4 regions of the Citrobacter sp. CFNIH10 genome follow, and region 3 is predicted to be linked to each of the others. Evidence: predicted binding sites of a transcription regulator. Region 3 holds the regulator's gene; each other region holds the start of a gene.
What was found. The regulator PurR, encoded in region 3, represses purine synthesis genes. The targets are predictions, from matches to a motif close to CANGCAAACGTTTGCNTG.
Positions count from the first base shown of each region.

Region 1: a site for PurR is predicted at 2,316-2,333, ahead of C2U53_RS15650 (nucleoside-specific channel-forming protein Tsx). Genes of this name have one in related genera too.
Region 2: a site for PurR is predicted at 1,771-1,788, ahead of gcvT (glycine cleavage system aminomethyltransferase GcvT). Genes of this name have one in related genera too.
Region 4: a site for PurR is predicted at 3,090-3,107, ahead of pyrC (dihydroorotase). Genes of this name have one in related genera too.

Region 1 covers NZ_CP026216.1:2,536,721-2,542,367, forward strand. The annotation lists gene secF (protein translocase subunit SecF) at 1-23, shown strand, start outside; gene C2U53_RS15640 (VOC family protein) at 177-542, shown strand; gene C2U53_RS15645 (YafY family protein) at 558-1,250, shown strand; gene C2U53_RS15650 (nucleoside-specific channel-forming protein Tsx) at 1,294-2,178, opposite strand; gene C2U53_RS15655 (DUF3251 domain-containing protein) at 2,477-3,016, opposite strand; gene nrdR (transcriptional regulator NrdR) at 3,169-3,618, shown strand; gene ribD (bifunctional diaminohydroxyphosphoribosylaminopyrimidine deaminase/5-amino-6-(5-phosphoribosylamino)uracil reductase RibD) at 3,622-4,725, shown strand; gene ribE (6,7-dimethyl-8-ribityllumazine synthase) at 4,821-5,291, shown strand; gene nusB (transcription antitermination factor NusB) at 5,311-5,647, shown strand, end outside.
Region 2 covers NZ_CP026216.1:2,159,450-2,165,096, forward strand. The annotation lists gene ubiH (2-octaprenyl-6-methoxyphenyl hydroxylase) at 1-137, shown strand, start outside; gene ubiI (FAD-dependent 2-octaprenylphenol hydroxylase) at 226-1,428, shown strand; gene gcvT (glycine cleavage system aminomethyltransferase GcvT) at 1,879-2,973, shown strand; gene gcvH (glycine cleavage system protein GcvH) at 2,999-3,388, shown strand; gene gcvP (aminomethyl-transferring glycine dehydrogenase) at 3,520-5,647, shown strand, end outside.
Region 3 covers NZ_CP026216.1:3,662,258-3,667,904, reverse strand. The annotation lists gene C2U53_RS21545 (C40 family peptidase) at 1-422, shown strand, start outside; gene sodB (superoxide dismutase [Fe]) at 549-1,130, shown strand; gene C2U53_RS21535 (MFS transporter) at 1,177-2,343, opposite strand; gene C2U53_RS21530 (YnhF family membrane protein) at 2,511-2,600, opposite strand; gene purR (HTH-type transcriptional repressor PurR) at 2,894-3,919, shown strand; gene punR (DNA-binding transcriptional activator PunR) at 3,916-4,848, opposite strand; gene punC (purine nucleoside transporter PunC) at 4,960-5,647, shown strand, end outside.
Region 4 covers NZ_CP026216.1:3,427,973-3,433,619, forward strand. The annotation lists gene solA (N-methyl-L-tryptophan oxidase) at 1-969, opposite strand, end outside; gene bssS (biofilm formation regulator BssS) at 1,085-1,339, opposite strand; gene dinI (DNA damage-inducible protein I) at 1,673-1,918, opposite strand; gene pyrC (dihydroorotase) at 1,995-3,041, opposite strand; gene C2U53_RS20330 (lipoprotein) at 3,144-3,704, opposite strand; gene grxB (glutaredoxin 2) at 3,835-4,482, opposite strand; gene mdtH (multidrug efflux MFS transporter MdtH) at 4,545-5,647, opposite strand, start outside.

The DNA of each region.
Region 1 (5,647 bases), 1.1 Mb from region 3:
ATCAGCCGTCAATTCTGCCGTAACCCGATTTTCAGTTCACGCTCAGAAATCCCGGTCATTCGATCGGGATTTTTCTTTTCTTCCTTTCTCTTGTCCTGCAATCACTCCTGACACTATGCTGTCAGGAGCCCTGTTTTATCCTCTTCCTGAACTTACCCACACAGGCAGGAGGAACGATGAAAAGCATTATTAACTGGTTTGAAATTCCCGTAACGGATATGGAACGCGCGATTGCGTTTTATGAGCCGGTCATGGGGCTGTCGCTGCGTCGTGAAAAAATGGATTTTGCCGATCTGGCGGTTTTCCCGTATGACGAACCGGCCGCCGGTGGGGCGTTGGCGAAGTTTGATGGCATCGCGCCTTCATTACAGGGCGCCATTATTTATCTGCATACGGACGATCTCAGCGCCACGCTGGATCGCGTCGCCAGTGCCGGTGGCAACTGCGTTTTTGGTCCGCTCGATCTCGGTAAAGAGATTGGTACCATCGCGCTGTTTACTGACAGCGAAGGCAATCGTGTGGGGTTACATCAACCGGCTTAATCACAGAGAGCAACTATGACCCGTCGCGCTGACCGTTTATTTCAGATAGTCCAGATCCTGCGTGGCAGGCGGCTGACAACGGCAGCGCTGCTGGCGGAACGGCTTGAGGTGTCAGAGCGGACGATCTATCGTGATATCCGTGACCTTTCGCTCTCCGGCGTGCCGGTCGAAGGGGAGGCGGGAAGCGGCTATCGGCTGATGGCGGGGTTTGATCTCCCGCCGCTGATGCTAACGCACCGGGAATCGGAAGCGCTGATTGCCGCCATTCGTCTGCTGCACACCTGGGGCGGTGATCTGCTCTCCAGAGAACTGGAGTCGGCGCAGGAAAAGGTGCTGGCGATATTACCGGAAGAAAGCCGACGTAAAGCCGAGCAGGCACGTATTTTCGCGCCGGATTTTGGCAGGCAACAGCATTCACGTAGCGCGTTCGATATGATCCACCGGGCGGTGAGCACGCAACAGGTGCTGGCGTTACATTATCGTGATGAGGCGGGGCAGCTCACCTGGCGGGACGTGCAGCCGTTAGGGATTTTTTTCCAGGGAGAGTTCTGGCTGCTGGTAGCCTGGTGCGAACGGCGCGAGGACTATCGCTGTTTTCGTGTCGATCGCTGTTTAAGCATCACGCCGCTCGACAGGCGATTTAGCGAGTGTGCCGATCGATCGCTGAGTGATTTTTTACGTAAGATCCGCGACGAAACGCACGCATAAAAAAGCCAGCGCTCTGGCTGGCTTTTGCAGGAAAGGAATGTTATCAGAAGTTGTAGCCGACAACCAGATAGCCACCCCAGCCGGTAGATTTCACGTTGAAGTTACCTTTGCCGAAGTTCAGCTCTGCGTCGTCGTTCCACTGACCCCCGTTGTGCCAGTAACGCGCTACGACCGAATAGTGCCAGTGGTCGTAGTTCAGCGCCAGAATATGGCTGGAGGCGATGGAGTCGTTGGTACGCGCTTTGTTGCCGTTCAGATCGGAGAAGTCGTTGTCGCCCAGATCGGAACCCCAGTCAAAGTTGGTGAAACCGATATAGCTCAGGTTACCGCCCCACAGTTCGGTAATCGGAACAAAGTATTTCACTTTGAAACGGTAGCCGTCCCACTCGTTTTCGTTAGCGGCGCCATAGTTCTGCCACTGATATTTCGCATATACGTTCAGAGACAAACTCATCGGCAGGCCAGTATCAATATCGGTACCCAGACCCATGTACCAGGTGCTCTGACGGCCATCTTTGTTACGACCCATGTCGTAGATGTAGTTATTGGCGAAGTACCACTCTTTAAACGGACCGAAGCTCAGGTCAGTGCCGGTCAGTTTGTCGATGGAGAAACGCGGTTCGATTTCCATAAACAGCGGAGAACCGTGGTTCCAGATCCCTTTCGCGTCGGTGTTACCACCGAAGAAAACCGGCGCATCCATGTAGCCATAGAAGTCAAACCAGTCTTTCTTCGCGAAAGCTTCATATTCCAGGTAGGTATCGTTACGGAGCTGCGGTCCGAAACGGGTGTGATAGCTACCGACGACGTTGACGCTCTGGTGCCACCAGTCTGAAAGATACTGCGGTTTGTCATTTTCCGCAGCGTTAACGGTGAATGTCGAGGAGAGCGCGAGCACGGCACCGGCTGCAAGTAATGTTTTTTTCATATTGTATGCCACTGTTTGAAATCCCTGACGGGAGTGAAAAAGGCGCAAATAGCGTTTCTGAATAATTCATGTTTCTGGGAGCCTATTATAGAAATCATTGCTCACAAAAATATGTCTTGTTTCACAGTTCTATCATTCACGTAATCGATTGCGTTCACGTTTGCGTATTTTAGCGCGGCGATTGTACTGACTTTCATGCTGATTGCCAACGTTGACAAAAACTGACGTGGATGTCAGTGGAGTCACAAAAAGAGGCGGAGGGATGTTGCGGAACGCACAAAACGTTCCGCAAGGAGGTTTATTGCGTAACAGGCTGGATGTCGTGGATACGCACAAATCCTAACTGGTCTGGGGTGAGGTTATTCAGTTGCAGCGGGATGTCCACATCGCTCGGTGCCAGCACGCTGGCCGGGGCATTGATCAACTGATTCTGCACATTCACTTCCTGATAATTGTCAGTAGTTCCCTGAATTTGCCCATATTCAACGGTGCCGCTAAAGGCCGGCAGCGGATCGTTGGATTCCCCCTGAATGCGCAGCGTCACCCGGGTGCCAGCGGCATTCGGCGCAATGTTGATAAGCGACATGCGCAGTGTGCCTATCTGACTGTTCAGCCGTGCGGGCGTATTGGAGCCTGGGAGCAGGTAAACACCACGGGTGGATTTAACGTTCAGACTGTTTTGCTGAGTAATCTTCACGGTTTCCTGATTAAGCTGATTCATCTCTTTATTCAGCGTTGAAACGCTTTGATGCATCTGGCGCACTTCGCTTTGTTGCGCGCAGGCGCTCAGACTAAAGAGACTTCCCACCAGGAGAATTCTTAGGTAACGTCTTGTCATCTCTCTTATTTCCTGAATAGTCGCGATACCATAATGGTAGTTCGTAATATGATCAAAGACATCGATCCATTGTCTCAAAAGCGTTGCGCCTTTGTTGTCACGTCAGTTCAGGTTAAAATAGATTTCTGTTAACCACCTGGTCAGGACGCCGTATGCATTGCCCATTCTGTTTCGCCGTAGACACTAAGGTAATTGACTCTCGTCTTGTGGGCGAGGGCTCTTCTGTACGCCGCCGTCGGCAGTGTCTGGTTTGTAATGAACGTTTCACTACCTTTGAAGTGGCAGAACTGGTAATGCCACGCGTTGTGAAAAGCAACGACGTGCGCGAACCGTTTAATGAAGAAAAGCTGCGCAGTGGAATGCAACGCGCGCTGGAAAAGCGTCCGGTGAGTTCCGATGACGTCGAAATGGCGTTGAATCATATTAAGTCGCAACTGCGCGCCACCGGCGAACGTGAAGTCCCCAGTAAGATGATTGGCAATCTGGTGATGGAACAATTGAAAAAACTCGATAAAGTCGCCTATATCCGCTTTGCCTCGGTTTACCGCAGCTTCGAAGATATTAAAGAATTTGGCGAAGAGATCGCTCGCCTACAGGATTAAGCCATGCAGGATGAGTTATACATGGCGCGAGCGCTGAAGCTGGCGCAGCGCGGGCGGTTTACCACCCATCCCAACCCTAACGTCGGCTGCGTGATCGTCAATAACGGCGAGATTGTCGGTGAAGGTTATCACCATCGTGCGGGCGAACCGCATGCGGAAGTGCATGCCTTGCGCATGGCGGGCGAAAAGGCCAAAGGGGCCACTGCGTACGTCACGCTTGAGCCCTGTAGTCATCATGGCCGCACGCCGCCGTGCTGCGACGCGCTGATCGCCGCGGGCGTTTCTCGCGTGGTGGCGGCGATGCAGGACCCGAATCCACAAGTGGCGGGACGCGGATTATACCGTTTGCAGCAGGCGGGCATTGACGTCAGCCACGGGCTGATGATGAGTGAAGTCGAAGCGTTAAATAAAGGTTTTCTCAAACGGATGCGCACCGGGTTTCCGTATGTGCAACTGAAACTCGGCGCTTCGCTGGACGGCCGTACAGCGATGGCCAGCGGCGAAAGCCAGTGGATTACCTCTCCCGAGGCGCGACGTGATGTTCAGCGTCTACGCGCGCAAAGCCATGCCATTTTAACCAGCAGCGCGACGGTGCTGGCGGACGATCCGCAGCTCACCGTGCGCTGGTCAGAACTCGGCGAGGCGACACAAGCTCTTTATCCGCAGGATGCCGTGCGTCAGCCGGTGCGAATTGTGATAGACAGTCAGAACCGCGTAGCGCCGGAGCAGCGCCTGGTACAGCAGCCAGGAGAAACCTGGATTGCGCGCACCAAAGAAGACGCACGCGTCTGGCCCGACTCGGTTCGCACGATTTTGGTGCCGGAGCATAACGGGCATCTGGATCTGGTGGTGCTGATGATGTTGCTCGGCAAACAGCAAATTAACAGTCTGTGGGTGGAGGCCGGGCCGACGCTCGCCGGTGCGCTCTTGCAGGCCGGAGTGGTTGACGAGCTTATCGTCTATCTTGCGCCTAAACTGTTAGGCAGTGACGCCAGGGGATTATGTGTGTTGCCAGGGCTTGAGAAACTGGCTGACGCCCCCCATTTCAAATTCAATGAGATACGCCAGGTGGGCCCGGACGTTTGCCTGCATTTAACCCCTGCGTGAGGCTTTCGAATTATCGAATTATTGGAAGCAGCGCACAGAATATTATGATAAAATCCGCCCCCCTTACGGGGCCATATCGAACCCGAAGGAAGAATATGAACATTATTGAAGCTAACGTTGCTACTCCGGACGCTCGCGTCGCCATCACCATTGCGCGTTTCAACAACTTTATCAATGACAGCCTGCTGGAAGGTGCGATTGACGCCCTGAAACGTATTGGTCAGGTCAAAGATGAAAACATTACCGTCGTTTGGGTTCCAGGTGCCTACGAACTGCCGCTGGCAGCAGGCGCGCTGGCGAAAACCGGTAAATATGACGCGGTGATTGCACTGGGTACGGTTATTCGTGGCGGCACAGCTCACTTCGAATATGTCGCTGGCGGTGCAAGCAACGGCCTGGCGCATGTCGCTCAGGACAGCGAAATTCCGGTCGCCTTTGGCGTCCTGACCACCGAAAGCATTGAACAAGCTATCGAACGTGCTGGCACCAAAGCTGGCAACAAGGGCGCGGAAGCTGCACTGACCGCGCTTGAAATGATTAATGTATTGAAAGCCATCAAGGCCTGATTTTTGTAAGGGGAAATCCGTGAAACCTGCTGCTCGTCGCCGCGCTCGTGAGTGTGCCGTTCAGGCGCTCTACTCCTGGCAGTTGTCCCAGAACGACATCGCTGATGTTGAATACCAGTTCCTGGCAGAACAGGACGTGAAAGATGTTGACGTCATGTACTTCCGTGAACTGCTGTCCGGGGTGGCGACTAACAGCGCGTACCTGGATGGCCTGATGAAGCCTTACCTGTCTCGTCTGCTGGAAGAGCTGGGTCAGGTGGAAAAAGCCGTACTGCGTATTGCGCTGTTCGAGCTGTCTAAACGCAGTGATGTGCCATATAAAGTGGCCATCAACGAAGCGATTGAACTGGCAAAAA
Region 2 (5,647 bases), 1.5 Mb from region 3:
ACAGTCTGGTCCATCTGTTTGCCAACCGCTGGGCGCCGCTGGTTGTTGGGCGCAACATGGGACTGATGACCATGGAATTATGCCCTCCCGCCCGCAATGCGTTTGCGCAGCGGACGTTAGGCTGGGTGGCGCGGTAAACATCTCCAGACCGGATAAGCGAAGCGCCATCCGGTATTTATACGAACATGACGCCCGATGGCGGTTTCCGATTTCCAGGAGTAAACAGTGCAAAGTGTTGATGTAGCAATCGTGGGTGGAGGCATGGTTGGCCTGGCTGTCGCGTGCGGGTTACAGGGCAGCGGTTTACGTGTCGCTGTGCTCGAACAGCGCGAACCGCAGCCGTTGGCGATGGATGCCGATCCTGCGCTTCGCGTGTCGGCAATCAATGCCGCCAGTGAAAAACTGCTTACCCGTCTGGGCGTCTGGTCAGACATTGTGGCTCGTCGCGCCAGTTGTTATCACGGGATGGAAGTGTGGGATAAGGACAGCTTTGGCCGCATTGAATTTGATGACCAAAGCATGGGCTACAGCCATCTGGGCCATATCGTAGAGAACGCCGTGATCCATTACGCGCTGTGGCAAAAAGCGCAGCAATCCTCCGATATCACGCTGATGGCGCCTGCCGAATTGCAGCAGGTGGCGTGGGGGGAAAACGAAGCCTTCCTGACGCTGAAAGATGGCGCAATGCTCACCGCGCGTCTGGTGATTGGCGCCGATGGGGCGAATTCGTGGCTACGCAATAAGGCAGACATTCCGCTGACCTTCTGGGATTACCGCCATCATGCGCTGGTCGCGACTATTCGCACCGAAGAAGCGCACGGTGCTGTTGCCCGTCAGGCGTTTCACGGTGAAGGCATTCTGGCGTTTTTGCCGCTCAGCGATCCGCATTTGTGCTCCATCGTCTGGTCGCTTGCGCCGGAAGCGGCTGAACGGATGCAGCAGCTTAGCGATGAGCAATTTAATCAGGCGCTGAACATCGCGTTTGATAATCGTCTGGGGCTGTGTCAGGTGGAAAGCGACCGCCAGGTGTTTCCGCTGACAGGACGCTATGCGCGTCAGTTTGCCGCGCATCGTCTGGCGCTGGTGGGCGACGCTGCGCATACTATCCATCCGCTGGCCGGACAGGGCGTAAACCTCGGTTTTATGGATGCAGCAGAACTGGTGGATGAACTCAAACGTCTGCATCGTCAGGGTAAAGACATCGGTCAGTACCTTTATTTGCGTCGCTATGAGCGTAGCCGTAAGCACAGCGCCGCGATGATGCTCGCGGGCATGCAGGGATTCCGCGAGCTGTTTGCGGGGACGAATCCGGCGAAAAAACTGCTGCGTGATATAGGGCTGAAACTGGCTAATACGCTCCCGGGCGTTAAACCGCAACTTCTCCGTCAGGCAATGGGATTAAACGATCTGCCTGAGTGGCTTCGCTAAGCATTCCCTCTTTTTAAAGAATTTGAAACCCGTCACATTTCCTTCTCCCGGCGTCTTCGCCGGGAGGCTTTCCTCATTTGAAATAAACTAATTTCACTCTTCTTTTCGCATTATATTTTCTAATGTCATGATTTTCTCGCAACGCCAGTTTTGACATTTTTTTAGCGTTTAATATTGATATGTGCGGCTGTTATGGATGAGTGCTTATCATTTATCTTTATTAATGGCCTTTTCAATGGTTTTTTATGCTGATGGTGTTTTGGTGGTTTTTGGTCATAAGCTAATGTGATGGTTAATTTTGTTTTATGGTTTAGCGTGGATTTCGGTGGTAAGTTCAGGGGCAAAGAGAACGTTTGCGTCGGAGTCCAGGAGTGACGTCGATGCCGGGTTTCGTGGCGACAATTTTCGCTGCGAAAGGGTGGTCAGCCCCGCTTATTCAATGAGGACAAGATGGCTCAACAGACGCCTTTGTACGAACAACACACGCTATGCGGCGCGCGCATGGTCGATTTCCACGGCTGGATGATGCCGCTGCATTATGGTTCTCAGCTCGATGAACACCATGCGGTTCGCACCGATGCCGGAATGTTTGATGTGTCGCACATGACCATCGTCGATCTACGCGGCAGTCGCACTCGGGAGTTCTTGCGTTATCTGCTGGCGAACGATGTGGCAAAGCTCACGAAAACCGGCAAGGCGCTTTATTCCGGTATGCTTAACGCCTCGGGCGGCGTGATAGATGACCTGATTGTCTATTACTTTACCGAAGACTTCTTCCGCCTCGTTGTTAACTCCGCCACTCGCGAAAAAGACCTCTCCTGGATTACCCAACACGCTGAACCTTATGCCATCGACATTACCGTGCGTGATGACCTGTCGCTGATCGCGGTGCAGGGGCCTAACGCGCAGGCGAAGGCGGCATCCCTGTTTACTGACGAGCAGCGCAAAGCCGTTGAAGGCATGAAACCGTTCTTCGGCGTGCAGGCCGGCGACCTGTTTATCGCCACGACCGGTTATACCGGTGAAGTGGGCTATGAGATTGCGATGCCGAATGAAAAGGCGGCGGATTTCTGGCGTGCGCTGGTGGAAGCGGGGGTGAAACCGTGTGGTCTGGGCGCGCGCGATACGCTGCGTCTGGAAGCGGGTATGAACCTGTATGGCCAGGAGATGGATGAGGGGATCACTCCACTGGCGGCTAATATGGGCTGGACTGTTGCTTGGGAACCCGCCGATCGCGACTTTATCGGGCGTGAAGCGCTGGAACTCCAGCGTGAAAAAGGCCACGAGCAGTTGGTTGGTCTGGTGATGACCGAAAAAGGTGTGCTGCGTAACGAACTGCCGGTACGTTTCACCGATGCCCAGGGCAATCAGCAGGAAGGCGTTATCACGAGCGGTACCTTCTCACCGACGCTGGGCTACAGCATCGCGCTGGCGCGCGTCCCTGAGGGAATTGGCGAAACGGCCATTGTGCAGATTCGCAACCGCGAAATGCCGGTAAAAGTCACTAAACCTGTTTTTGTGCGTAACGGCAAAGCCGTCGCGTGATTCATCCTTTTCTGGAGATTGATTGATGAGCAACGTACCAGCAGAACTGAAATACAGTAAAGAACACGAATGGCTGCGCAAAGAAGCTGACGGCTCTTACACCGTTGGCATTACCGAACACGCTCAGGAACTGTTGGGCGACATGGTTTTTGTTGACCTGCCGGAAGTCGGCACGACCGTGAGCGCGGGTGATGACTGCGCGGTTGCCGAATCTGTCAAAGCCGCTTCTGATATCTATGCGCCGATCGGCGGTGAGATCGTGGCCGTTAACGATGCGCTGAGCGACTCCCCGGAACTGGTGAACAGCGAGCCGTACGCCGACGGCTGGATTTTCAAAATCAAAGCCAGTGATGAGAGCGAACTGGACTCGCTGCTGGATGCCACTGCGTACGAAGCATTGTTAGAAGACGAGTAAATCTGCCTTTGCCGGATGGCGCTGCGCTTATCCGGCCTGGAAGGCATGCGTAGGCCCGGTAAGCGTTAGCGCAACCGGGCTCGCAGACAGAGACAATCACGATTCACTGCACGTTTCAGGAACCATCGCCCATGACACAGACGTTAAGCCAGCTTGAAAACAGCGGCGCTTTCATTGAACGCCACATCGGACCGGACGCCACGCAACAGCAAGAGATGCTGAATGCCGTTGGTGCCGGGTCGTTAAACGCGCTGATCGGCCAGATTGTGCCGAAAGACATTCAGCTCGCAACCCCGCCGCAGGTGGGCGAGGCGGCGACCGAATACGCCGCGCTGGCAGAATTAAAGGCCATCGCCGGGCGTAACAAGCGCTTCACGTCATACATCGGCATGGGTTATACCGCCGTGCAACTGCCACCGGTTATCCTGCGTAACATGCTGGAAAACCCGGGCTGGTACACCGCCTATACGCCTTATCAGCCGGAAGTGTCTCAGGGCCGCCTGGAAGCACTGCTGAACTTCCAACAGGTGACACTGGATCTGACCGGTCTGGACATGGCTTCCGCTTCGCTGCTCGATGAAGCCACTGCGGCTGCAGAAGCGATGGCAATGGCGAAGCGCGTCAGCAAACTGAAAAACGCGAACCGTTTCTTTGTTGCCGCAGATGTGCATCCACAAACGCTGGATGTTGTTCGTACGCGTGCGGAAACTTTTGGTTTTGACGTGATTGTGGATGATGCGGCGAAAGTACTGGATCACCAGGATGTGTTCGGCGTGCTGTTACAGCAGGTGGGTACCACCGGTGAAGTCCACGACTACAGCACGCTGATTAGCGAACTGAAATCACGCAAAGTGATCGTCAGCGTTGCTGCCGATTTTATGGCGCTGGTGCTGTTGACCGCGCCGGGCAAACAGGGCGCGGACATTGTTTTCGGCTCTGCGCAACGCTTTGGCGTACCGATGGGCTATGGCGGTCCACACGCGGCATTTTTTGCAGCAAAAGATGAATTCAAACGCTCCATGCCGGGCCGTATTATCGGCGTATCGAAAGATGCGGCGGGCAATACCGCGCTGCGTATGGCGATGCAGACGCGTGAGCAGCATATTCGCCGCGAGAAAGCGAACTCCAACATTTGTACCTCACAGGTACTGCTGGCAAATATCGCCAGCCTGTATGCCGTGTATCATGGCCCGGTTGGCCTGAAACGCATTGCGAATCGTATCCACCGTCTGACCGATATCCTGGCCGTGGGCATGCAACAAAAAGGGCTGAAACTGCGTCATGCCTACTATTTTGACACACTGTGCGTGGAAGTGGCGGACAAAGCCGCAGTGCTGGCGCGTGCGCAAGCGGCAGAAATCAACCTGCGCAGTGATATCCATAACGCAGTCGGCATTACGCTTGACGAAACCACCACCCGTGAAAATGTCTTGCAGTTGTTTACGGTTCTGCTGGGTGACGGCCACGGTCTGAACATCGACACCCTGGACAAAGAGGTGGCGCACGACAGTCGTTCAATTCAGGAAAGTATGCTGCGTGATGACGCCATCCTGAGCCACCCGGTATTCAATCGCTATCACAGTGAAACTGAGATGATGCGCTACATGCACTCGCTGGAGCGCAAAGATCTGGCGCTGAATCAGGCGATGATCCCGCTGGGTTCCTGCACCATGAAGCTGAATGCGGCAGCGGAAATGATCCCGATTACCTGGCCGGAATTTGCCGAACTGCATCCGTTCTGCCCGCCAGAACAGGCGGAAGGCTACCATCAGATGATTGGTCAGCTTTCTGACTGGCTGGTCAAACTGACCGGTTACGACGCCGTCTGTATGCAGCCGAACTCTGGTGCACAAGGGGAATACGCCGGTCTGCTGGCGATCCGCCATTATCACGAAAGCCGCAATGAAGGGCATCGCGATATCTGCCTGATTCCGGCCTCTGCGCACGGGACTAACCCGGCTTCCGCACAGATGGCGGGGATGCAGGTAGTGGTCGTGGCCTGTGATAAGAACGGGAATATCGATCTTGGCGATCTGCGTGAAAAAGCCGCTCAGGCGGGCGAAAATCTCTCTTGCATCATGGTGACCTATCCGTCTACCCACGGCGTTTACGAAGAGACGATCCGCGAAGTGTGCGAGATCGTGCATCAATTCGGTGGTCAGGTTTATCTCGACGGCGCAAATATGAATGCTCAGGTGGGTATCACCTCGCCGGGATTTATCGGCGCTGACGTTTCGCACCTGAACCTGCACAAAACCT
Region 3 (5,647 bases):
CCCATAAAGTGAAAGTGCAAAAAGCGACCAGCACGGCGATGAACAAATTAATGAGTCAGATTGGCAAGCCGTACCGCTGGGGTGGTACGTCTCCGCGCACCGGTTTCGATTGCAGCGGTCTGGTTTATTACGCTTATAAAGATCTGGTTAAATTCCGTATTCCGCGCACAGCAAATGAAATGTATCACCTGCGTGATGCCGCACCGATTGATCGTGGGGAATTGAAAAATGGCGATCTGGTGTTCTTCCGCACTCAGGGACGTGGTACTGCCGATCACGTCGGCGTTTATGTCGGCAACGGCAAATTTATTCAGTCACCGCGCAGCGGTCAGGAAATCCAGATCACATCGCTCAGCGAAGATTACTGGCAACGCCACTATGTCGGCGCTCGCCGGGTCATGACGCCCAAAACCATTCGTTAAAACTTTACCCTGTTGTTAACGCAACAGGGTAAGTTCATCTTTTGTCTCACCTTTCAATTTGCTACCCTATCCTTACGCACAATAAGGTTATTGCGCGAAATACTATTAATAATAAGGAGAGAAGCAATGTCGTTCGAATTACCTGCACTACCGTATGCCAAAGATGCGCTTGCGCCGCACATTTCCGCCGAGACGCTGGAATATCACTATGGCAAGCACCATCAGACCTATGTCACCAACCTGAACAACCTGATCAAAGGCACCGCCTTTGAAGGGAAATCACTGGAAGAGATCGTACGCAGTTCGGAAGGCGGCGTGTTCAATAACGCTGCTCAGGTCTGGAACCACACGTTCTACTGGAACTGCCTGGCACCGAATGCTGGTGGCGAGCCAACCGGCGAACTGGCTGACGCGATTGCCGCCTCTTTCGGCAGCTTTGCCGAGTTCAAAGCGCAATTTACCGACGCGGCGATCAAAAACTTCGGCTCTGGCTGGACCTGGCTGGTTAAAGGAAAAGAGGGCAAGCTGGCTATCGTTTCCACCTCCAACGCTGGCACGCCGTTGACCACCGACGCCACGCCGTTGATGACCGTCGACGTATGGGAGCATGCATACTACATTGACTACCGCAATGCGCGTCCTGGCTACCTGGAACACTTCTGGGCGCTGGTAAACTGGGAGTTTGTAGCGAAGAACTTCGCCGCGTAAAAAAGATAACGCAGAAGGGAATCCCTTCTGCGTTTTTGTCCTGCCGTTAACTGGCGACGCACACCTGTTCAGGTTGTTTTCTCGCCGAGATAAACACCAGCAACAGCGCCATACCCGCCACAATCGCCCCCATCACAGGAACAAAGCTGTAACCTAATCCGCCTGAAATGACGGCCCCGCCAGCCGCAGCGCCCAGCGCATTTCCAAGGTTAAACGCGCCAATGTTCACGGAAGATGAGAGACCCGGCGCTTCATGAGCCACACGCATGACGCGCATTTGTAACGGAGGGACGACCGCAAAGGTTGCCGCCCCCCAGACCACCATGCTGACCGCCGCGCCCAGTTCATTCTGCGCCAGGAAAGGGATCGCCAGCATAATTACCATCAGCAGCAGCAAAAAGCCCTTCAGCGTGCCGTTAACCGAGCGATCGGCCAGTTTCCCTCCGAGGTAGTTGCCAATGGAGAAGCCCACACCGATCAGAACCAGCATCCCGGTCACAAAGGCCGGTGTCGCATGGGTGATGCTTTGCAGAACAGGCGAAATATAGGTATAGAGCGTGAACATGGCGCCCGCTCCCAGTACGGTAGTCAGTAGCGCGGAGAGCACCTGAGGACGCATCAGCACCGCCAGCTCTTTTTTCACTTCCGGGCGCGCCCCGGCACCGCCTTTTGGCAATGATAAGAAGAGACTCAACATCGAGATAACCCCCAGCCCCGCTGTCGCCATAAACGACATTCGCCAGCCGATGGTTTCACCCAGCCAGGTCGCCGCCGGCACACCGCCGATATTGGCGATGGTCAGCCCCATAAACATGGTCGCAACGGCGCTCGCCTGTTTGTGCTTCGGCACCACGCTTGCCGCCACCACCGAGCCCAGGCCGAAGAATGCGCCGTGGTTAAGGCTGGTTAAAATACGTGACAACATCAGCGTGGTGTAATCCGGTGAAATCGCCGAGAGCACGTTACCGAGCGTAAAGATAGCCATCAGAAAAATGAGCGCATTACGGCGTCCGCGATGTGACAGCAACAGCGTCATCAACGGCGCGCCGACCATCACGCCGACCGCATAGGCACTAATCAGCATACCTGCCGCGGGAATAGACACATCAACGCCACGCGCGATGACGGGCAGCAGACCCATTGGCGAGAATTCGGTGGTACCGATGCCAAACGCACCAATGGCCAGCGCCAGTAACGGATAATTGATTTTCATGCAGTGATGACTCCGGCTCTTCGCGACAGGGCGCGATGCTTAACAAAGAGTCAAAAGCATGACATCAATCACAAAAAAAGAGAAGTTAACAAAAATACAAAAGACTTTTGCAAATTCAATAACAATATGGCGGGAGGTTCGAGGGAGCAGGAACTCCCCCGAGGGGATCAGTGCAGTGCCGCCGTCAGGCCGCCCGCAACGATTAAAGCCAGGACAATAAACGTGGTCACTAATGAAAATTTCAGATCGGTGCTCATCAACTTTTCTCCTTTTTATACCCACACAAAAAGTGATATAGCGCATTTTTACACACTTGAGTGTAAAAATCTCCCACGATTTAGAGTGATATGTGCTTTTAATACTTCCCCTTTTCGTAAAGATCAGACAAAATTCGACGCTTACTTGATTAGCGTACCGGCCATTGACCCCTTCCTGACGTTCCGTGTCGTTTCCCGGCGTGCCGCAGCCCTGACGTTGGGCACAGGATGAGTAAAGGCAAACGTTTACTTGGCGTAATTTAATGTTCAGGTTGGGTCTGGAGTGAGATTTAATGGCAACAATTAAAGATGTAGCGAAGCGCGCAAACGTTTCCACTACAACCGTGTCACACGTAATTAACAAAACGCGTTTCGTCGCTGAAGAAACACGCAATGCAGTGTGGGCGGCAATCAAAGAATTGCACTATTCCCCCAGCGCGGTTGCCCGTAGCCTGAAAGTTAACCATACCAAATCTATCGGTTTGCTGGCGACGAGCAGCGAAGCCCCCTATTTTGCTGAAATTATTGAAGCGGTTGAGAAGAACTGCTTCCAGAAGGGCTATACCCTGATCCTCGGCAACGTCTGGAACAACCTGGAAAAGCAGCGTGCCTATCTGTCGATGATGGCGCAAAAACGCGTTGATGGCCTGCTGGTAATGTGTTCCGAATACCCCGATCCCCTGCTCTCGATGCTGGAAGAATATCGTCATATCCCAATGGTGGTGATGGACTGGGGCGAAGCCAAAGCCGACTTCACTGATACGGTGATTGATAACGCCTTCGAGGGCGGCTACATGGCAGGCCGTTACCTCGTCGAGCGTGGACATCGCGAAATTGGCGTGATCCCAGGACTGATGGAGCGTAACACCGGCGCAGGCCGTTTGGCCGGATTTATGAAAGCGATGGATGAAGCGCTGATTAAAGTGCCTGAAAACTGGATTGTTCAAGGCGACTTCGAGCCGGAATCCGGCTACCGCGCCATGCAGCAAATTCTGTCGCAGGCGCATCGCCCAACGGCGGTCTTCTGTGGCGGCGATGTCATGGCGATGGGCGCCCTTTGCGCCGCTGATGAGATGGGTCTGCGCGTCCCGCAGGACGTGTCGCTGATTGGCTACGACAACGTGCGCAACGCCCGCTTCTTTACACCAGCGTTGACCACCATCCACCAGCCGAAAGATTCACTGGGTGAGACGGCCTTTAATATGTTACTGGACCGTATCGTCAATAAACGCGAAGAGTCGCAGTCTATTGAAGTCCACCCGCGCCTGGTGGAGCGCCGCTCCGTGGCGGATGGCCCGTTCCGCGACTACCGTCGTTAAGCCTCTTCTGCGGGAGTCTCATCGGGCTCCCGCAGCCACTCTTTGTTCAGCGTTTCACTGTCTCCCAGATAATCCAGCAGCCAGATCAGCGCAGGTGACATATCATTCTGCTGCCAGGTCAGGCAACAGGCCGCATCCGGGAAAGGATTCTCCAGATTTAACGCGACCCACTGCCCCTTGTTGAGATACGGCTTGGCGAAATGTGTCGGGACCATGCCGACACAGAGTCCGGCGCTGATACAAGTCGCGGAAGAATCCCAGTCCGGCACCACCACCCGCTTCTGATTGTCCAGCAGCCAGGTCACGCGTTTCGGCAGCGTGCGGGAGGTATCTTCCAGCACCAGCGACGGCCAGTTGCGCAACGTGTCATCGCTTAACGGCCCGCTCATGGCGGCCAGCGGATGCGTACTGGCAACGACACAACACCAGCTCAGCTTACCCATATCGCGGAAAGTGTATCGTCCGCCAACCGGGATCGCCTGGGTTGCCCCGATGGCGAGTTCGACCCGACCATCTGACAGCGCGTCCCACACGCCATTAAACACCTCCTGGAAGACCAGTAGTTCCACGTCATCAAAGTGGCGGTAGAAATCGACGATCAATTGCCGCGTGCGTTCCGGGCGCACGATATTGTCCACCGCAATGGGGAGTTGCCCACGCCAGCCGTTAGCGATCTGCTGACACTGTTGACGCGTGATCTGCATTTTTTTGATGACAGAGCGGCCTTCTTTCAAAAACCAGGCGCCCGCCGGGGTTAACACCACATCACGATGGCGACGTTCAAAAAGCGGGACGGCCAGCCACTCTTCCAGTTGGCGAACCGTATAGCTGACCGCTGAAGGCACCCGGTGCAACTCCTGGGCCGCGGAACTGAAGCTCCCGTTGCGTGCCACGGCATCGACCACTTCCAGCGCATATTCTGACCACATAATCTGCCTACAAAATTTTTGAATGCAATAAACAAATATTACCGTTTCACAAGCCCAAATTCACTCCCTACACTCTGCGCCAGTGTGATTAATCAAAATTAGAGTACAACTATGCAACCAGGAAAAGGGTTTTTAGTCTGGCTGGCAGGGCTCAGCGTGTTGGGTTTTCTGGCAACCGACATGTATTTGCCCGCTTTTGCCGCCATTCAATCTGACCTGCAAACACCGGCCTCTGCCGTCAGCGCCAGCCTGAGTCTGTTTTTAGCAGGCTTTGCCGTCGCCCAACTGCTGTGGGGACCCCTCTCTGACCGTTATGGCCGTAAACCGATCCTGTTGCTGGGTCTGTCTGTCTTCGCCCTCGGTAGCCTGGGTATGCTGTGGGTGGAGAGCGCAACGGGCCTGTTAGTACTGCGTTTTATTCAGGCCGTGGGAGTCTGCGCGGCGACCGTCATCTGGCAGGCGCTGGTTACCGATTACTATCCTTCTCATAAAATTAACCGCATTTTCGCGACCATCATGCCGCTGGTCGGGCTGTCTCCTGCACTGGCGCCGTTATTAGGCAGTTGGATTCTGACCCATCTTTCCTGGCAGGCGATCTTTGCCACGCTGTTTTTCATCACGCTGCTGCTGATGCTGCCCGCCCTGTTTTTAAAGCCCACCACCCGGGCTCGCGATGACAGCAAGGACAAACTGACGTTCACCACCCTGCTGCGTGCGAAAGCGTACCGCGGCAACGTCCTGATTTACGCCGCCTGTTCTGCCAGCTTCTTTGCGTGGTTGACCGGTTCCCCGTTTATTT
Region 4 (5,647 bases), 230 kb from region 3:
CAGCGTGTCGATGATAAAATCTTCATCCGGCGAGTTGTCGTAGGTGCAGGCCGCACCGTGCAGACAGCAACCCACTCCCGGAAGGATATTGCGCAGGAACGGGAATGCTTCAGATCCATCGCTGGCGACGCTGGCAAACGGTTTGCGTTCAGCTTCGGCGTGGATAAGTTGCCCGCCGTTGTGCTTACCGATTTTCAGTTCGTCGTTCTCCGCCGGGAAGCCGTAGTATTGATCGCCGTTGGGCAACTCACCGGTGAAGGCAGGAAACTTATTCTTGATGCTATAGCGGCCATCGGCCTGGTACCAGGCAAACACTTTTCGTACCGGCTGGATGGGAAGCTCGGGGAACAAAGCCTGAACCCAGGTACCGGCGCTCACCAGCGCTTTCTTCGCGCTGTAATCGCCGTCAGCGGTTTCCACAGTGACCCCGCCGTCATCATCATGGTGAATGGCTGTGACCGGGCAGTTGAAGAGTTGAGCGCATCCTGCTTCTTCTGCCAGACGGATCCAGGTTTTGATCGCCAGTTCACTGCGTAAAAAACCGGAATCAGCTTCGAACAGGCCGGTGTAGTCTGCAGGTACGCGGATTTCGGGCCAGCGCGCCATGATGGCGGCGGCATCCAGTTGTTCAACGTTCAGTTGCCACTGTTTTGCGCTGTGCGCGACGTTTGCCAGGAAGGGCGAACCGGCGGGGCCAAGATTGATAACGCCGGAGCGGACGAAAATCGGCTCTTCATTTTGCGTGGAGAGTTCGTCCCATAGCGCCTGCGCACGCAGCACCAGCGGAACGTATTTTTCACCTTCGCCATAGGCGTGGCGGATCAACCGGGTGTCGCCGTGATGACTACCCTGTTGATGCGGTGGCATATGCGCGTCGGTCATCAGAACGTTTAACCCGGCGCGAGTGGCATAATAACCTGCGGCTGCCCCAACGGACCCGCTGCCTATAATGATTAAGTCGTATTTCATCAGTTTCTCTCTGCTGTCGCGTTTGATGCAGAGTAAATAAGTGAAATGCGTAATACAACCCAGAAATAGCAAAGGCACCCCGAAGGTGCCTTTTTAAGTGAGAATGTCCGTCTCGTTAATGCCGACGGTATTCGTTGGCCTGGTAATCGCCGGATTCGATTTTGGCTATGCCGGCTTCTAATATCGAAATAAATTGTCTGGCAACATCGGTGGTTAACCAGAGCGTTTGACCGACCTCTGTACCATCGGTTTCGGGACGATTTGGAGTCTGGTAGTGCAAACGCAGCATCAGCGCGTCATAGCTATCTACGGTGCTGATGTCCCATCCCACAAGCGGATGAGTCTGAATGACTTCATTATTCTTTTCCATCATGCCCCCTAATTCGTGTTACAAGACAACGGTTTTCGAGGTTCAATGCGTTTTTATCTGAAGCAACTTCAGTATATCAATAAATAAGGGTATTCACTGAGATTTTAAAGAGGGGGGAGCATAAATTTCTGCAAATTAAGAATTTGTGAGTAATTAATCACCATCTTGTTCATTCTTTTTAAGTATGTTGTGCAATAATTTTGAGTGACTGGTGAAAATATAATCAATTCCGAAGGCAACGGAGAATACTAAATGATGCCGCAAAAAAGATTGCCTTAAAGATGAGAGAAAAAAACCGGGGCGACCCGGCAAAGAGACTACGGCATAGCATTTTTATTCTTTAATGAACCAGTCGTCAGCGCTTTCCCAGGTTTCCTGAAGAATTTCGCTGATCCGTTCTTTATCTTCTTTCGTCGCGCCAATCACGGACAAATTATTCGCAGCGGCATAACGAACGGTCACGTTACCGCCGTTATCGGGAAAGTGGTGAGTAATACGGCGGGAGAGTTCACCTGCCAGGGCGTCAATAGCACCGGCAGGTAAAGGTGAAGTTTTAGCAATGGTGACTTCAATACGCATAATGGCCCCCTGTTGAATATACTGGTTATTTATACAGTTATCCTGGCCAGGTTACAACAGGCGGCATCGATTTTTTTTACTTTTTAATCGTCCAGCGTACCGTTTCGCCCCCGAGGAACGGCACCAGCGTATCGTCGGTCAGCGCGATGCTCTCCGGTACCTGCTGCTCTTCACGTACCAGTTCAACGAAAGTGTCATTGACCGGCAGGCCGTAGAATCGCGGACCGTTCAGTGAACAAAACGCTTCAAAGTGCGCCAGGGCATTCATCTCTTCAAACACGCTCGCGTAACTCGCCAGTGCCGTTGGCGCGTTAAAACATCCCGCGCAGCCACAGCTCGATTCCTTACGATGACGGGCATGTGGGGCCGAATCGGTGCCGAGGAAGGCACGCTCAAAGCCACTGGCAACCAGCTCACGCAGAGCGTGCTGGTGGACATTGCGTTTCAGAATTGGCAGGCAGTAGAGGTGTGGGCGAATACCGCCAACCAGCATATGGTTACGGTTAAACATCAGGTGCTGCGGTGTAATCGTCGCAGCCAATAATTCATTACCGTCACGGACATACTCCGCCGCATCTTTGGTAGTGATGTGCTCAAAGACCACTTTCAGCCCAGGCAGGCGCTGGCGCAGAGGCTCCATCACCGTCTCAATAAAGCGCGCTTCACGGTCAAAAATATCGATATCGGCGTGGGTGACTTCGCCATGCACCAGCAGCGGCATCCCGAGTTTTTCCATGCGTTCAAGTACTGGCATGATCGCATCAATGGAGGTGACCCCGTGACTGGAGTTGGTAGTGGCGTTTGCCGGATAGAGTTTGGCAGCGGTGAACACGCCTTCGCGAAAGCCGCGTTCCAGTTCAGCGGGATCCAACGTGTCCGTTAAATAGCAGGTCATCAGCGGCGTGAAGGAATGTCCGGCAGGGACCGCATCAAGGATGCGCTGGCGGTAGGCAATTGCCGCATCTACCGTAGTGATCGGCGGCGCCAGGTTAGGCATCACAATCGCACGTGCATAAACATCGCTGGTATACGGCACGACCGTTTTTAACATTTCGCCGTCGCGAAGGTGAAGGTGCCAGTCATCTGGGCGGCGGATCTTTAAAACCTGGGAGGGTGCTGTCATCAATATGCTCCGGCTGGGGGATGTCATTTTTGCCGGAAACAAAGGATAAGGGGAAACGTTTTCGTTTGCACGTAAAAAAAGGCGCCGCAGCGCCTTTGTCATTTAATCGGTGAACGGGATGATGATTTCGCCCGGCTTCACCTCAATGCCTTTGGCGTACTTTTTCGCCAGCGCTTCGCCTTTGCTGCTGTCTTCGCGCAGGACATACGCTGGCTGCTGGTTAAAGTAATTACGCAGTGATTGATTGAGATAAGGCATCAGGGTTTGCAGCACTGACTGCATTTTTTCCGGCGTCACGGTGGCATCCACCACTTCCATTTCCTGCAGGAAGATGGCCCCCTTTTCTTTATTAAAGACTGGCAGCGCTTTCAGTTTTAGCTTAATGGTTGCTTTCTGACTGCCAAACAGCGAATTCATATCCAGCTTTGCATCGCCGGTCAGCGTCACTTTGTTCGGTTCTTCACGACCGATCTGGCTGGAGAGGTTATTGAGGACGATATGCGCATCGGCAACGCCCGGAAGCCCGATATCTTTGGCAAAGTTGTTGCGTTTTTCGAGCGCCTGATTAATTTCTTGTTCGCTTACGGTGTACTGTGTGAGCTGATTACAGCCGGTCAACAGGCCGCCAACTATCAACGCGGCAGCAAAAAAAATCTTCTTCATGGGGTTCCTCTACACGATGCGATCGTCTTAATCCTGACATAACGCAGCATGTGTCACCAGCGCGAACTTCGCCAGTAGAAAAAACTGAAAAAAGCGGCAGCCTGTATGACTCAGCCACCGCCGGTAAACGTTAAATCGCCATTGATGATAACAGATTGATCTGCGTCTGTTTCGCCATATTGTCGCGATAGTCAGCAACCCGTGTCGGCCAGTTGATACCGGCCACCAGTGTCAGATTACGCAACAGGGGAAATAACTGGATGTCGTCTTCGGAAAGCTCACCGTTTACACCATTGGGTTGCACAATGCGCTTATCCAGTGTGCGCAAATCCTCACTGATTTTTTTGGTCAGGCCAGCGGAATGGGCAAGATGGTCGGCAAAACTGCCAATCATCGCCTCTTTTTTCTCAGTAAAGTATTTGCGTGCCGAAGGGGTGGAAAACTCATCAAACGCAGATTTTGCAAAACGCGGCAGCAGCAGGTGATTGGCGTAGCTGTTCACTTTGCGCAGCCACTCGTCAATAGCAGGATTTTTCTTGCCGGTGAGCAGCGGTTTGCCATCCAGTTGATCGACGTAATGGACGATGTCCATGCTTTCCGGTAGATAGCGGCTGTCGTCTTTTTGCAGAATGGGCACCATTTTCTGGCCAATCATTCGGGTTGGGGTTTCGTCATCGTCGTTGGCCAGGACAATCAGTTCGACGGGGATGTTTTTGAGGCCAAAAATCATGCGGGCTTTGATGCAGAAAGGGCAGTGATCGTAAATATAAAGCTTCACGTTTCTCCTCCATTGACTGTCAGTTCCCTTTCAGTATGGAGGAGACACGCACAGGTATCAAATCAGGCGCCGGGTTCCAGCATGCCGCGCGGCGTGCGTTTATGGCTAAACTGCCAGCCCAGCGCCAGGAAAGTGATGAAGCCAATGATCCCCAGCATCATCCAGGGTAACTCGGGTTGCTGGAGCAGTTTCCCCATATCAAACAGCCAGCCGCCGCCGATATACCCGATGGCACCACCTATGGCTAACCCCAGACGGCTAAAGCCCATATAGCTACCGCGCGCACGGGCATCCGACAGCGAGGCGCTGAGCGTTTCACGGGCGGGTTCAGCAATAATCGAACCGATATAGAAAGTGCAAATCAGCGTGAACAACTGCTGCAAGTCACTCACCAACCCCACGGGTAACATGCTCAGTGACATCAGCAGCAGGCCCGCCATCAGGCGATGTTCAAGACGAAACCGTTTCTCACTCCAGCGCGCAATGGGGTAGAGCAGCGTCAGCGAAAGGCAGGCTTCAATGGCATACATCCATTTCACCGCGGAAGGTGAACCGGCGATGTCATTGACCATAATGGGTAGCATCAGCATGACCTGCACCGCCAGCATGTAATAGCCCGCCAGCGTCAGCACATAGGTGACGAAGCGTTTATCACTGAGCACCCGACTCATTCCTTCCCGTACCGGAATACGCACAGTAGAGAGTTTCCACGCGGGCAGCAGCCAGGCGTTAAAGGCTGCGCAGAGCACGAACAATATTGCCCCGGTCGCGCAAACCAGACGGAAGTCATACTGCAACAACCAACTGCCTAACAGCGCGCCGATAACCGCCCCTGCGCTGTCCTGCATCATCAATATTGAGAAGAAGCGACCCCGCTGATGCGGGCGAATCAGCTTCACCACCAATGCCGAGCGCGGCGGATCGAAAAGCGTGCCGCCGAGACCGGACAGGAAACAGGAGAACCACAAAAGCCAGGGTTCATGGGCGATCCCCATGGTGGCAAACCCGGCAGCGCGCATCAGCATGCCGGTGACGATCATCGGTTTCGCGCCAAAACGGTCGGCAATCGCGCCGCCAAAAATGCCCAGTCCCTGTTGAATAAACTGACGCAGACCCAGCGCAATGCCGACCATCACGGCGGCCCAGCCCATTTGGTCGACGAAGC